One region of the Microbacterium sp. BK668 genome, then DNA from elsewhere that is predicted to be linked to it. Evidence: predicted binding sites of a transcription regulator. Region 1 holds the regulator's gene; each other region holds the start of a gene.
The links. Region 1 encodes HrcA, which represses chaperone genes, less so after heat shock. Its sites were predicted from a motif close to TTNGCACTCGNNNNNNNCGAGTGCNAA; they were not measured.
Positions count from the first base shown of each region.

Region 2: a site for HrcA is predicted at 1,749-1,775, ahead of EV279_RS06280 (Hsp20/alpha crystallin family protein). Genes of this name have one in related genera too.
Region 3: a site for HrcA is predicted at 1,938-1,964, ahead of groL (chaperonin GroEL). Genes of this name have one in related genera too.

Region 1 covers NZ_SNWG01000001.1:2,600,980-2,604,252, forward strand. The annotation lists gene hemW (radical SAM family heme chaperone HemW) at 1-1,133, shown strand, start outside; gene hrcA (heat-inducible transcriptional repressor HrcA) at 1,239-2,279, shown strand; gene dnaJ (molecular chaperone DnaJ) at 2,331-3,273, shown strand, end outside.
Region 2 covers NZ_SNWG01000001.1:1,425,866-1,429,138, reverse strand. The annotation lists gene EV279_RS06290 (ABC transporter ATP-binding protein) at 1-285, opposite strand, end outside; gene EV279_RS06285 (TetR family transcriptional regulator) at 376-981, opposite strand; gene EV279_RS06280 (Hsp20/alpha crystallin family protein) at 1,219-1,674, opposite strand; gene EV279_RS06275 (hypothetical protein) at 1,981-2,925, shown strand.
Region 3 covers NZ_SNWG01000001.1:1,886,017-1,889,289, forward strand. The annotation lists gene EV279_RS08385 (DUF2332 domain-containing protein) at 1-509, shown strand, start outside; gene EV279_RS08390 (DUF3263 domain-containing protein) at 537-788, shown strand; gene EV279_RS08395 (LytR C-terminal domain-containing protein) at 857-1,447, shown strand; gene EV279_RS08400 (cold-shock protein) at 1,594-1,797, shown strand; gene groL (chaperonin GroEL) at 2,001-3,273, shown strand, end outside.

The DNA of each region.
Region 1 (3,273 bases):
TCGGGGTCTACCTGCACGTGCCCTTCTGCCGCGTGCGCTGCGGCTATTGCGACTTCAACACCTACACCTCCGGCGAGCTGCGCGGCGCGCGGCAGGACGAGTACGCCGACACCCTCCTGCAGGAGGTGGCGCTCGCCGAGCGCGTGCTCGCGGATTCCGGCCCGCTCCGGCCCGCCGCGACCGTGTTCTTCGGCGGCGGGACGCCGACCCTCCTGCCGCCCGGCGATCTCGGGCGCATGCTCGACGGCGTGCGCTCCGCGTTCGGCATCCAGCCGGACGCGGAGGTGACGGTCGAGGCGAATCCCGACACGGTCACCGACTCGGTCGCGGCCGAGCTCGCGGCATCCGGCGTCACGCGCCTGTCGATCGGCATGCAGTCCTCGGTCCCGCATGTCCTCCGCGCGCTCGACCGGACCCACGACCCCCTCAACGTCGCATCCGCCGTCGCCGCTGCGCGCGCGAGCGAGCTGGACGTGAGCCTGGACCTCATCTACGGCGCCCCGGGCGAGTCCCTCGTCGACTGGCGGCGATCGCTCGAGACGGCGATCGCCCTCGAGCCCGACCACGTCTCGGCGTACGCGCTCATCATCGAGGACGGGACCAAGCTCGCCCGCCAGATCCGTCGCGGCGAGGTGCCGGCCCCGGACGACGACCTGCAGGCCGACATGTACGAGCTCGCGGACGAGCTTCTGGCCGCAGGGGGCTACGACTGGTACGAGGTCTCCAACTGGTCCACGCATGCGCGGCACCGTTCCCGCCACAACCTCGCGTACTGGCAGGGTCACGACTGGTGGGGCTTCGGCCCCGGGGCCCACAGTCATGTCGGCGGCGTCCGGTTCTGGAACGTGAAGCACCCGGCTGCCTACGCGCAGCGACTCGCGCTCGGCGAGTCTCCCGCGGCAGGACGGGAGCGACCGGATGCCGCGGCCCGCGCCCTCGAGAGCGTGCTGCTGCGCACCCGCATCCGGGAGGGCATGCCGATCGCCGACCTTCTCGGCGAGGGCCGTCATGCGGTCGCGACCCTCATCGCCGACGGGCTCATCGAAGGCCCCGCCGCGCTCCGCGGGCGGATCGTCCTCACCCGGCGCGGGCGGCTTCTCGCCGACGCCGTCGTGCGCGCGCTGACCGACTGATCCGGCCGGGGCGCGGCATCCCGGTCCGCCCCGTTCGAATCGGATAGAATTGGCACTCCGATCTGGAGAGTGCCAGCCAAGGCGATTCGGCGTGAGGAGGGCGGGATGGTCACGGACCGTGGACTCCAGGTGCTGCGGGCCATCGTGCAGGACTATGTCGACACGCACGAGCCCGTCGGCAGCAAGTCGATCGTCGAGCGGCACTCGTTCGGCGTCTCGGCGGCGACCATCCGCAACGACATGGCTCTGCTCGAGGACGAAGAGCTCATCACCGCGCCGCACACGTCGTCGGGACGCGTCCCCACCGACAAGGGCTATCGCGTCTTCGTCGACCATCTCGCAGAGCTCCGCCCGCTGACCCCGGCGCAGCGCCACGCCATCGCGTCCTTCCTCGACGGGCCCGGGGACCTCGACGATCTGCTCGTGCGCACGGTCCGAGCGCTCACGCAGCTGACGGGGCAGGTCGCGATCGTGCAGTACCCCTCGTTCGCGCAGGCCAGCGTCTCGCATGTCGAGCTCGTTCCCCTCGAAGGCGGTCGGCTCATCGTGATCCTGGTGACCGACACGGGACGGGTCTCGCAGCGGCTCGTCTTCGTCCGCGCGGAACTCGGCGACGACGTCATGACCCGCGCCCGGGTCACCGTCGGCGACCTCATCGTCGGCCGGCACGTCCGGGAGGGGTCTCAGCGCGTCGAGGAGTACCTGACGGCCGCGCAGGACGGCGCGACCACCCGCGACGAGGCGATCCTCGCGATCGTTCGGCACGTCGCCGACGAGCTCGAGGAGTTCCGCCAGGACCGCCTCGTCCTCGCCGGCGCAGCTAACCTCGCGCGCCGCGAGGCGGACTTCCGGGGCAGCATCTACCCCCTCCTCGAAGCCATCGAGGAGCAGGTGACCCTCCTCCGGCTCATGAGCGAGATGGTGGCCGACAGCCACGGCCTCGCGACCAGCATCGGCCGCGAGAACGAGGCGTTCGGGCTGGCCGAGGCATCCGTCCTCGCCAGTGACTACGACGCGACCGGAGCGCGGGCCCGGGTGGGCCTCCTGGGCCCGACGCGCATGGACTATCCGAGCAACCTGGCGACGGTGCGGGCGGTGGCCCGCTACCTGAGCCGCATGCTCGACGACGACGAGAACGCCCGCTGAGGCGCGGCGGAACCAGACGATCCCGTGCACGGCGCGGGCAGGAAGGCGACTGTGGCTGACCACTACGAGGTCCTCGGCGTCTCGCGGGACGCGACGCCGGACGAGATCAAGAAGGCGTACCGCAGGCTCGCGCGCGAGCTGCACCCGGATGTCAACCCCGGCGAGGAGGCCTCGGAGCGCTTCAAGCTCGTGACCCACGCCTACGACGTGCTGAGCGATCCCGATCAGCGCGCGCGCTACGACATGGGAGGCGGCGATTCGCCGTTCGGCGGTGGCGGCGCGAACTTCGGCGGCTTCAGCGACATCTTCGAGACGTTCTTCGGAGCCGCCGCCGGCGGGCGGCAGGGGCGTCCGCGCTCGCGCCGGGAGCGGGGTCAGGACGCTCTCGTCCGGGTGACGCTGGAGCTGAAGGACGTCGTCTTCGGGGTGCACCGCGACCTCGACGTCGACACGGCCGTCCTGTGCGAGACCTGCCAGGGCTCGTGCTGCCAGCCCGGCACGTCGCCCGTCACGTGCGACATCTGCCACGGCACGGGCCAGGTCCAGCGCCAGGTGCGCAGCCTCCTCGGCAACGTCGTCACGAGTCAGCCCTGCAACGTCTGCCAGGGCTACGGCACGACGATCCCGTACCCCTGCGCGACCTGCCAGGGCCAGGGCCGCGTGCGAGCGCGCCGTACCGTGTCGATCGACATCCCCGCCGGCGTCGAGACCGGCCTGCGCCTTCAGCTTCCGGGATCCGGCGAGGTCGGTCCCGCGGGCGGCCCCAACGGCGACCTCTACATCGAGGTCACGGTGCAGCCGCACGAGGTCTTCAGCCGCGAGGGCGACGACCTCCTCGCGACGCTCGAGGTGTCGATGCCCGACGCGATCCTGGGTGCCACCACGACGATCGAGTCCCTCGACGGGCCGGTCGAGCTCGAGGTGCGACCCGGCATCCAGGCCGGCGACGTGCTCACGATCAAGGGCCGCGGCATCACCCCGCTGCGGGGGACTC
Region 2 (3,273 bases), 1.2 Mb from region 1:
GATGGTCAGGTCGCCGTAGACGGACGCGGCCTGGGTGTCGTACGCGACCCGCCGACGCTGCGCGCGCGTGCCGGCAGCGTCGCCGAGCACCGCGATGCTGCCCCCGGCGATCTTCTGCACGCCGACGATCGACCGCATGAGCGTGGTCTTGCCGCACCCCGACGGCCCCATGAGGCCGGTGATCTGTCCGCGCGGGATGTCGAGGTCGAGGCTGCGGAAGACCTCGGTCGCGCCCCGCCGCACGTGCAGCCCGCGCACCTCGACGGCGGCGGCGGGGTCAGGCATCGCGCGGCCTTCCTCGCCGCACGCCAGGCGATTTATTCATCATTGATGAATTGTGGGCCCGCGCCGGCGCGCCGTCAAGGCGGCCGGATGTCAGTCGACGAGGTAGTGCTGGACGTTGGGCGCGATGCGCTCGACCAATTCCTCGACGGATGCCGCAGCCACCGCGGGCAGCTTCAGGACGTACCGGGCGATGAGCAGACCCGCCACCTGCGAAGCGACGAGCCCGGCGCGCAGCTCGGCATCCGGCACGTCCAGCTCGGCGGCGATGCGAGCAAGAAGCTCGCGGGAGAGGAAGGCGGCGACGAGCGGCGTCGCGTAGCGGTTCCCGACCGCCGAGCGCAGCAGCACCACCCCGCGCTTGCGCACCTCGGGGCGCTCCCAGGTCTCGAGGATGTACCGGACGATCCGCTCACCGAGCTCGCCTCGGGGACCGGCGAGCATCGATGGGATCTCGGTGTCGGGCCGCATCGGGGCGCCGACGACCTCGGCGAAGAGGTCTGCCTTCGCGCCGAAGTAGTGATGGACGAGCGCGGGGTCGACGCCGGCGCGGCCCGCGATGCTCCGGATTGTGGCACCGTCGTAGCCCTGCTCGCCGAACTCGTCGACGGCCGCCGCGAGGATGCGATCGCGCGCGCCCGATTCACCGCCTCGCGGGCGGCCCCGGCGCCGAGGCGTCGGTACGACGTATTCGGGCATGGCGTCAGCCTAGACGCGGCAACCCCCGCAGCCGCGGGCGTACGAAGGGCCCGCCACCGAGCCCGCACGGTTTACCGGCGGATGCTCGATCACACGGTGATCCGTGCGATTTCGGCTCGCTGCGGTTGAACCCCGGGCCCGTCACACGGCCACAGCCCCGAGCCGGGGGGACTCGGGGCTGTCGCGGGTGAGGGCGCGCGGGAGCGCGGACGGCTGGTCGGGCGACCTGCGATCAGATCACTGCTCGACCGGCTGCGGCTCGTCGCGGTTCTCGTGCGCGGTGATCGTCGACGGATTGGTGTTGGCCGTCACCTCGATCTTGCGCGGCTTAGCCTTCTCGCTCACGGGGATCGTGACGCTCAGCACGCCGTTGGCGTAGTTCGCGGTGATGCGCTCGGTGTCGATGCCCTGGCCGAGGTTGAGCTGGCGGAGGAAGCTCACGGCCTCGCGCTCGCGGGTGATCCACTTGACGCCCTCGCCGGTCGTCAGCGTGCGCTCGGCGCGGATCGTCAGGAGCTGGCCGTCGACGTCGATGTCGACAGAGCCGGGGTCGATGCCCGGCATGTCGGCGGTCAGCACGTAGTGGTCGCCGTCGCGGTAGAGGTCCATCGGCATGCGGCGCGGTCCGCGGCGGGTGTCGAAGAGGCCGGAAGCGAGGCGGTCGAGGTCGCGGAACGGGTCGTACTGGGCCATGGTTCTCTCCTTCTCATCGGTGGTGTTCGGTTGGTCGTGGGAAGTTGAGTCGACTCGGCTCAACTAACTCCAGATTAGCACTCCGCATGGCCGAGTGCCAACGCTTCGCCCACGGCGAACGAGGCCGGCCCGGCGCCGTTTCAGCCGTCGTGACGCCGCTGAGCTGCCGCGTTCGGCGGCGCTGACCGCCGGACGCCCGAACCTGGGGTACGCGGCTCTTCTCCACAAGAGGCGGGGCACCGGCGAAGTGCACAGGAGCAGCCCCGTCCTTCGGTCGCCTGATTCGAGCCGAGGCACGCTCGCGGGATGAATGAGCGCGCGCAGCCGTTGCCGGCAGAGCTCGGCGAGGAGTTCTCGGTGGCCATGGCCTTGGCGTCGGGCGTCCGGCCGGCGCGTCTTCGGGCCGTCGACCTCTCGGCGCCGTTCTGGGGGGTTCGCATGCGGCGAGGGGACGCGGACGGATCGGACGACGGCATCAGGATGCTGCGCTCCTATGCGACCCGGATGCCCGTCGGATCGTTCTTCTCCCACCAGACCGCGGCGCTGATCTGTGGTGTCCCGCTTCCGCAGGCGGCCCTGGACGCGGTGCATGTCAGCGTCCTCGCGCCGGCACGCGCCCCAGCGGGGCGCGGCGTCCGTGGGCACCAGCTCGCCCCCGAGCTGGTGCGCGTCCGCACCCATCGCGGACTGCCCGTCGCCTCCCCGTCGTCAACCTGGGTGCAGCTCGGCGCGGTGCTCGATGTGCCCGACCTGGTCGCTGCGGGTGACGCGCTCGTGCTCCGCCCACGTGCCAAGGACGGACGTCGTCTGATGCCACTGACCACGCGCGACGAGCTCGCGGGCGCTCTGGCTGCCGGCCGGCGGCTCGGCGCCGCCGACCTCCGCGTCGCGCTCGGGCTCGTGCGCGAGGGCGCGGCATCCCGACCCGAGACTCACCTGCGGCTCGCCATGGCCTCCGCCTCGCTTCCGGAACCCGAGCTCGATTTCGACGTCCGGGATGCGCGCGGTGGCCGGATTGGGTGGACCGAGTTCGCCTTCCCCGGGTGGGGGGTCCTCGTCGAGTACGAGGGCGACCACCACCGCACCGACGCGAAGCAGTGGAACCGCGACATCCTGAAACACGACCTCTGCCGTGCAGCCGGCTGGGAGGTCGTGCGAGTGACCTCGGCGCACCTGTACCCCGATGCGAGGCTCGCCGTCGAGCGCGTACGCGCGGCACTTGTCCGCGCCGGGTGGACGCCCGGGCCGTGATGCCTTCGACCCGTTCACTTGCGGCGTTCTGCAGAGGGCCACGCAGATCGGCGCAACTGAGCTTCCGGCGCGCGCGCTCACTTGCGGCGATCGGCTCCCAGCCGCGCAGATCGGCGCAACTGAGCTTCCGGCGCCCGCTCACTTGCGGCGTTCTCCACCCACCCGCGCAGATCGGCGCAACTGAGCTTTCCGGCGCAAGTGAGCCCTCCGGCGCTTGCTCACTTGCGGCGTTCTGCAGTTACCCGCGCAGATCGGCGCAACTGAGCCTTTCGGCGCCCGCTCACTTGCGGCGATCGGCACCCAGCGGCGCAGATCGGCGCAAGTGAGCCGGCAGCCGGCAGCCGGCAG
Region 3 (3,273 bases), 710 kb from region 1:
TGGAATGCGAGCTCCGGGGCGAGCCGGCCCTGCGCCTGCCGGATGTCGTGTGGCGCGCGGGGATCGACGTCGATCCCCTCGACCCCCGGGACGAGGACGACCGGAGGTTCCTCACCACCCTGGCCTGGCCGGGTGAGGAGGGCCGCGCCGAGCGGATCGAGGCGGCGCTCGACATCGCCGCCGCCGACCCGCCGCGGATCGTGCGGGGGGATGCCTCCGACCCGGCCGTGCTGCACGCGCTCGCGGCGGAGGCACCCGCCGGGGCGACGCTCGTCGTCACGACGCCCGGTGTCCTTCCGCACATCCCGCGCGCCGGACGGGAACGACTCCTCGCGGCGCTCGCCGACCTCGGCGGCGTGTGGATCTCGATCGACCCGCCGGGCCTGCACAGGGCCTGGGATCCTCCGGTCGACCCCGCGACGTGGGGCGGCTTCGTCCTCGGACGCGACGCCCGTCCGCTCGCCGCCGTCGATCCGCTCGGCGGGTTCGTGGAGTGGCGCGCCGGATAGGAGGGGACGCCGGGCTACCGTGAGGCCGTGCCCCTCTCCGACCGCGACCGCGCCATCCTGGACTTCGAGGCGGAGTGGCGCCGGCACGCCGGCGCGAAGGAGGAGGCGATCCGCTCCGACCTCGGACTCGCCCCCGCCCGCTACTACCAGCTGCTCGGACGCCTGATCGACACGGCGGAGGCGCAGGAGCACGACCCGATGCTCGTCAAGCGCCTGCGCCGGATGCGCGACGTCTCGCGGGACACCAGGGTCGCCGGCGCCGCAGCCGATCCCCGATGACGGCCGGCTCGGCGCCGCGCCGACGCCCTCGAATCGGGTTCGCGGGCGTCGCCCGGTAGCATTTCCTGGTGCCGAAAACGACCTACCCGCGGGATCGCTTCGACGAACTCCCCGCGGACGGCGGCCGAGTCGGCGCGCATCGCGCCGAGAACCCCCGCATGCGCGGGTGGGTCGTGTTCCTCTGGGCGGTCCTCGCGACCATCGTCCTCGTCGCCGTCGGGATCTTCGGCACCCTGATCGCCTCCGGACGCGTCGTGCTCTTCCCGACCCCTGAGCCGACGGTCACCCCGCTGCCGACCGTGGCGCCCGTCGTCGACACCTCGTACTCCGTCATCGTCCTCAACGCCACGCCGGAGACGGGGCTCGCGACCCAGCTGCGAGACCAGATCATCGCGGCAGGGTGGGCTCCCGACAGCGTCAACGCGGGGCAGGCGGGCTCGACGGACTTCGCCGAGACGACGGTCTACTACGCCTATCCCGAGGACGAGGCGGCGGCGCGAGGGCTCGCCGAGACCGTCCTCGGCGGGGCGCAGGTCTCCCAGAGCGACGTCTACCAGCCGCAGGACGACCCCGAGACGGCCGACGTCGACGAGAGCCGGACCAAGCAGCTCGTCGTCGTGATCGGCCTCGATCGCACGAGCACTCCGCCGAGTCCGTAGCCCGCGTCCCGACCTCGGCCGGGGGTGCGTGTTTCGGTCGGGTAAACACTTCGCGGCATGCGTGTCAACAGTTGCCCACGCCGCGATTTCCGCTTTCGGGCGAACCATACGATGGGCCCACACACACGGCAACAGGAGTGATTCGCATGACCCAGGGCACTGTCAAGTGGTTCAACGCCGAGAAGGGTTTCGGCTTCATCACCGTGGCGGACGGCCAGGACGTCTTCGTGCACTACTCGAACATCGACATGACCGGATTCCGCGTCCTCGAAGAGGGCCAGACGGTCGAGTTCACGGTGGGCTCGGGTCAGAAGGGGCCGCAGGCGGAGTCCGTGCGCATCGTCGCATGAGGTGACGGATGCCGCGGCATCCGTCCCGCGAAGCGGCGTGGTGAGAGACACCCCGGTGGCGTTCCGGCCCCGGGGTGTCGTCATGTGTCGGAAGGGCTTCCGCGCGGCTTGCACTCGATAGGGGCGAGTGCCAGAATGGCTTAGCACTCCGTATCTGCGAGTGCTAAGACCGAAAGCCAACGTCCGGGAGGGACGACACACACATGGCAAAGATCATCGCTTTCGATGAGGAGGCCCGTCGCGGCCTCGAGCGCGGCCTCAACACGCTGGCCGACGCCGTCAAGGTGACCCTGGGCCCCCGCGGTCGCAACGTCGTGCTCGAGAAGAAGTGGGGCGCCCCCACCATCACGAACGACGGCGTCTCGATCGCCAAGGAGATCGAGCTGGACGACCCGTACGAGAAGATCGGCGCGGAGCTCGTCAAGGAGGTCGCCAAGAAGACCGACGACGTGGCCGGTGACGGCACGACGACGGCCACCGTGCTCGCCCAGGCGCTCGTCCGCGAGGGCCTTCGCAACGTCGCCGCGGGCGCCGACCCGATCTCGCTCAAGAAGGGCATCGAGAAGGCCGTCAAGGCGGTCACCGACGAGCTGCTCGCCTCGGCCAAGGAGGTCGAGTCGAAGGAGCAGATCGCCGCTACGGCGTCGATCTCGGCCGCCGACACCACGATCGGCGACCTGATCGCCGAGGCGATCGACAAGGTCGGCAAGGAGGGCGTCGTCACCGTCGAGGAGTCGCAGACCTTCGGCACGGAGCTCGAGCTCACCGAGGGCATGCGCTTCGACAAGGGCTTCATCAACCCCTACTTCGTCACGGACCCCGAGCGCCAGGAGGCGGTCTTCGAGGACCCCTACATCCTGATCGCGAACCAGAAGATCTCGAACATCAAGGACCTTCTGCCCGTCGTCGACAAGGTGATCCAGGACGGCAAGGAGCTCGTCATCATCGCCGAGGACGTCGAGGGCGAGGCGCTCGCGACGCTCGTGCTCAACAAGATCCGCGGCATCTTCAAGTCGGCCGCCGTCAAGGCTCCCGGCTTCGGCGACCGTCGCAAGGCGCAGCTGCAGGACATCGCGATCCTCACGGGCGGCCAGGTCATCACCGAGGAGGTCGGTCTCAAGCTCGAGAACGCCACCCTCGACCTGCTCGGCCGTGCGCGCAAGGTCATCATCACCAAGGACGAGACGACCATCGTCGAGGGTGCCGGTGACGGTGCGCAGATCGAGGGTCGCGTGACCCAGATCCGCCGCGAGATCGAGAACACCGACAGCGACTACGACCGCGAGAAGCTTCAGGAGCGCCTCGCCAAGCTCGCCGGCGGCGTCGCCGTCATCAAGGCGGGCGCGGCCACCGAGGTGGAGCTCAAGGAGCGCAAGCACCGCATCGAGGACGCCGTGCGCAACGCGAAGGCGGCCGTCGAGGAGGGCATCGTCCCCGGTGGTGGCGTCGCGCTGATCCAGGCCGGCAAGGTCGCGT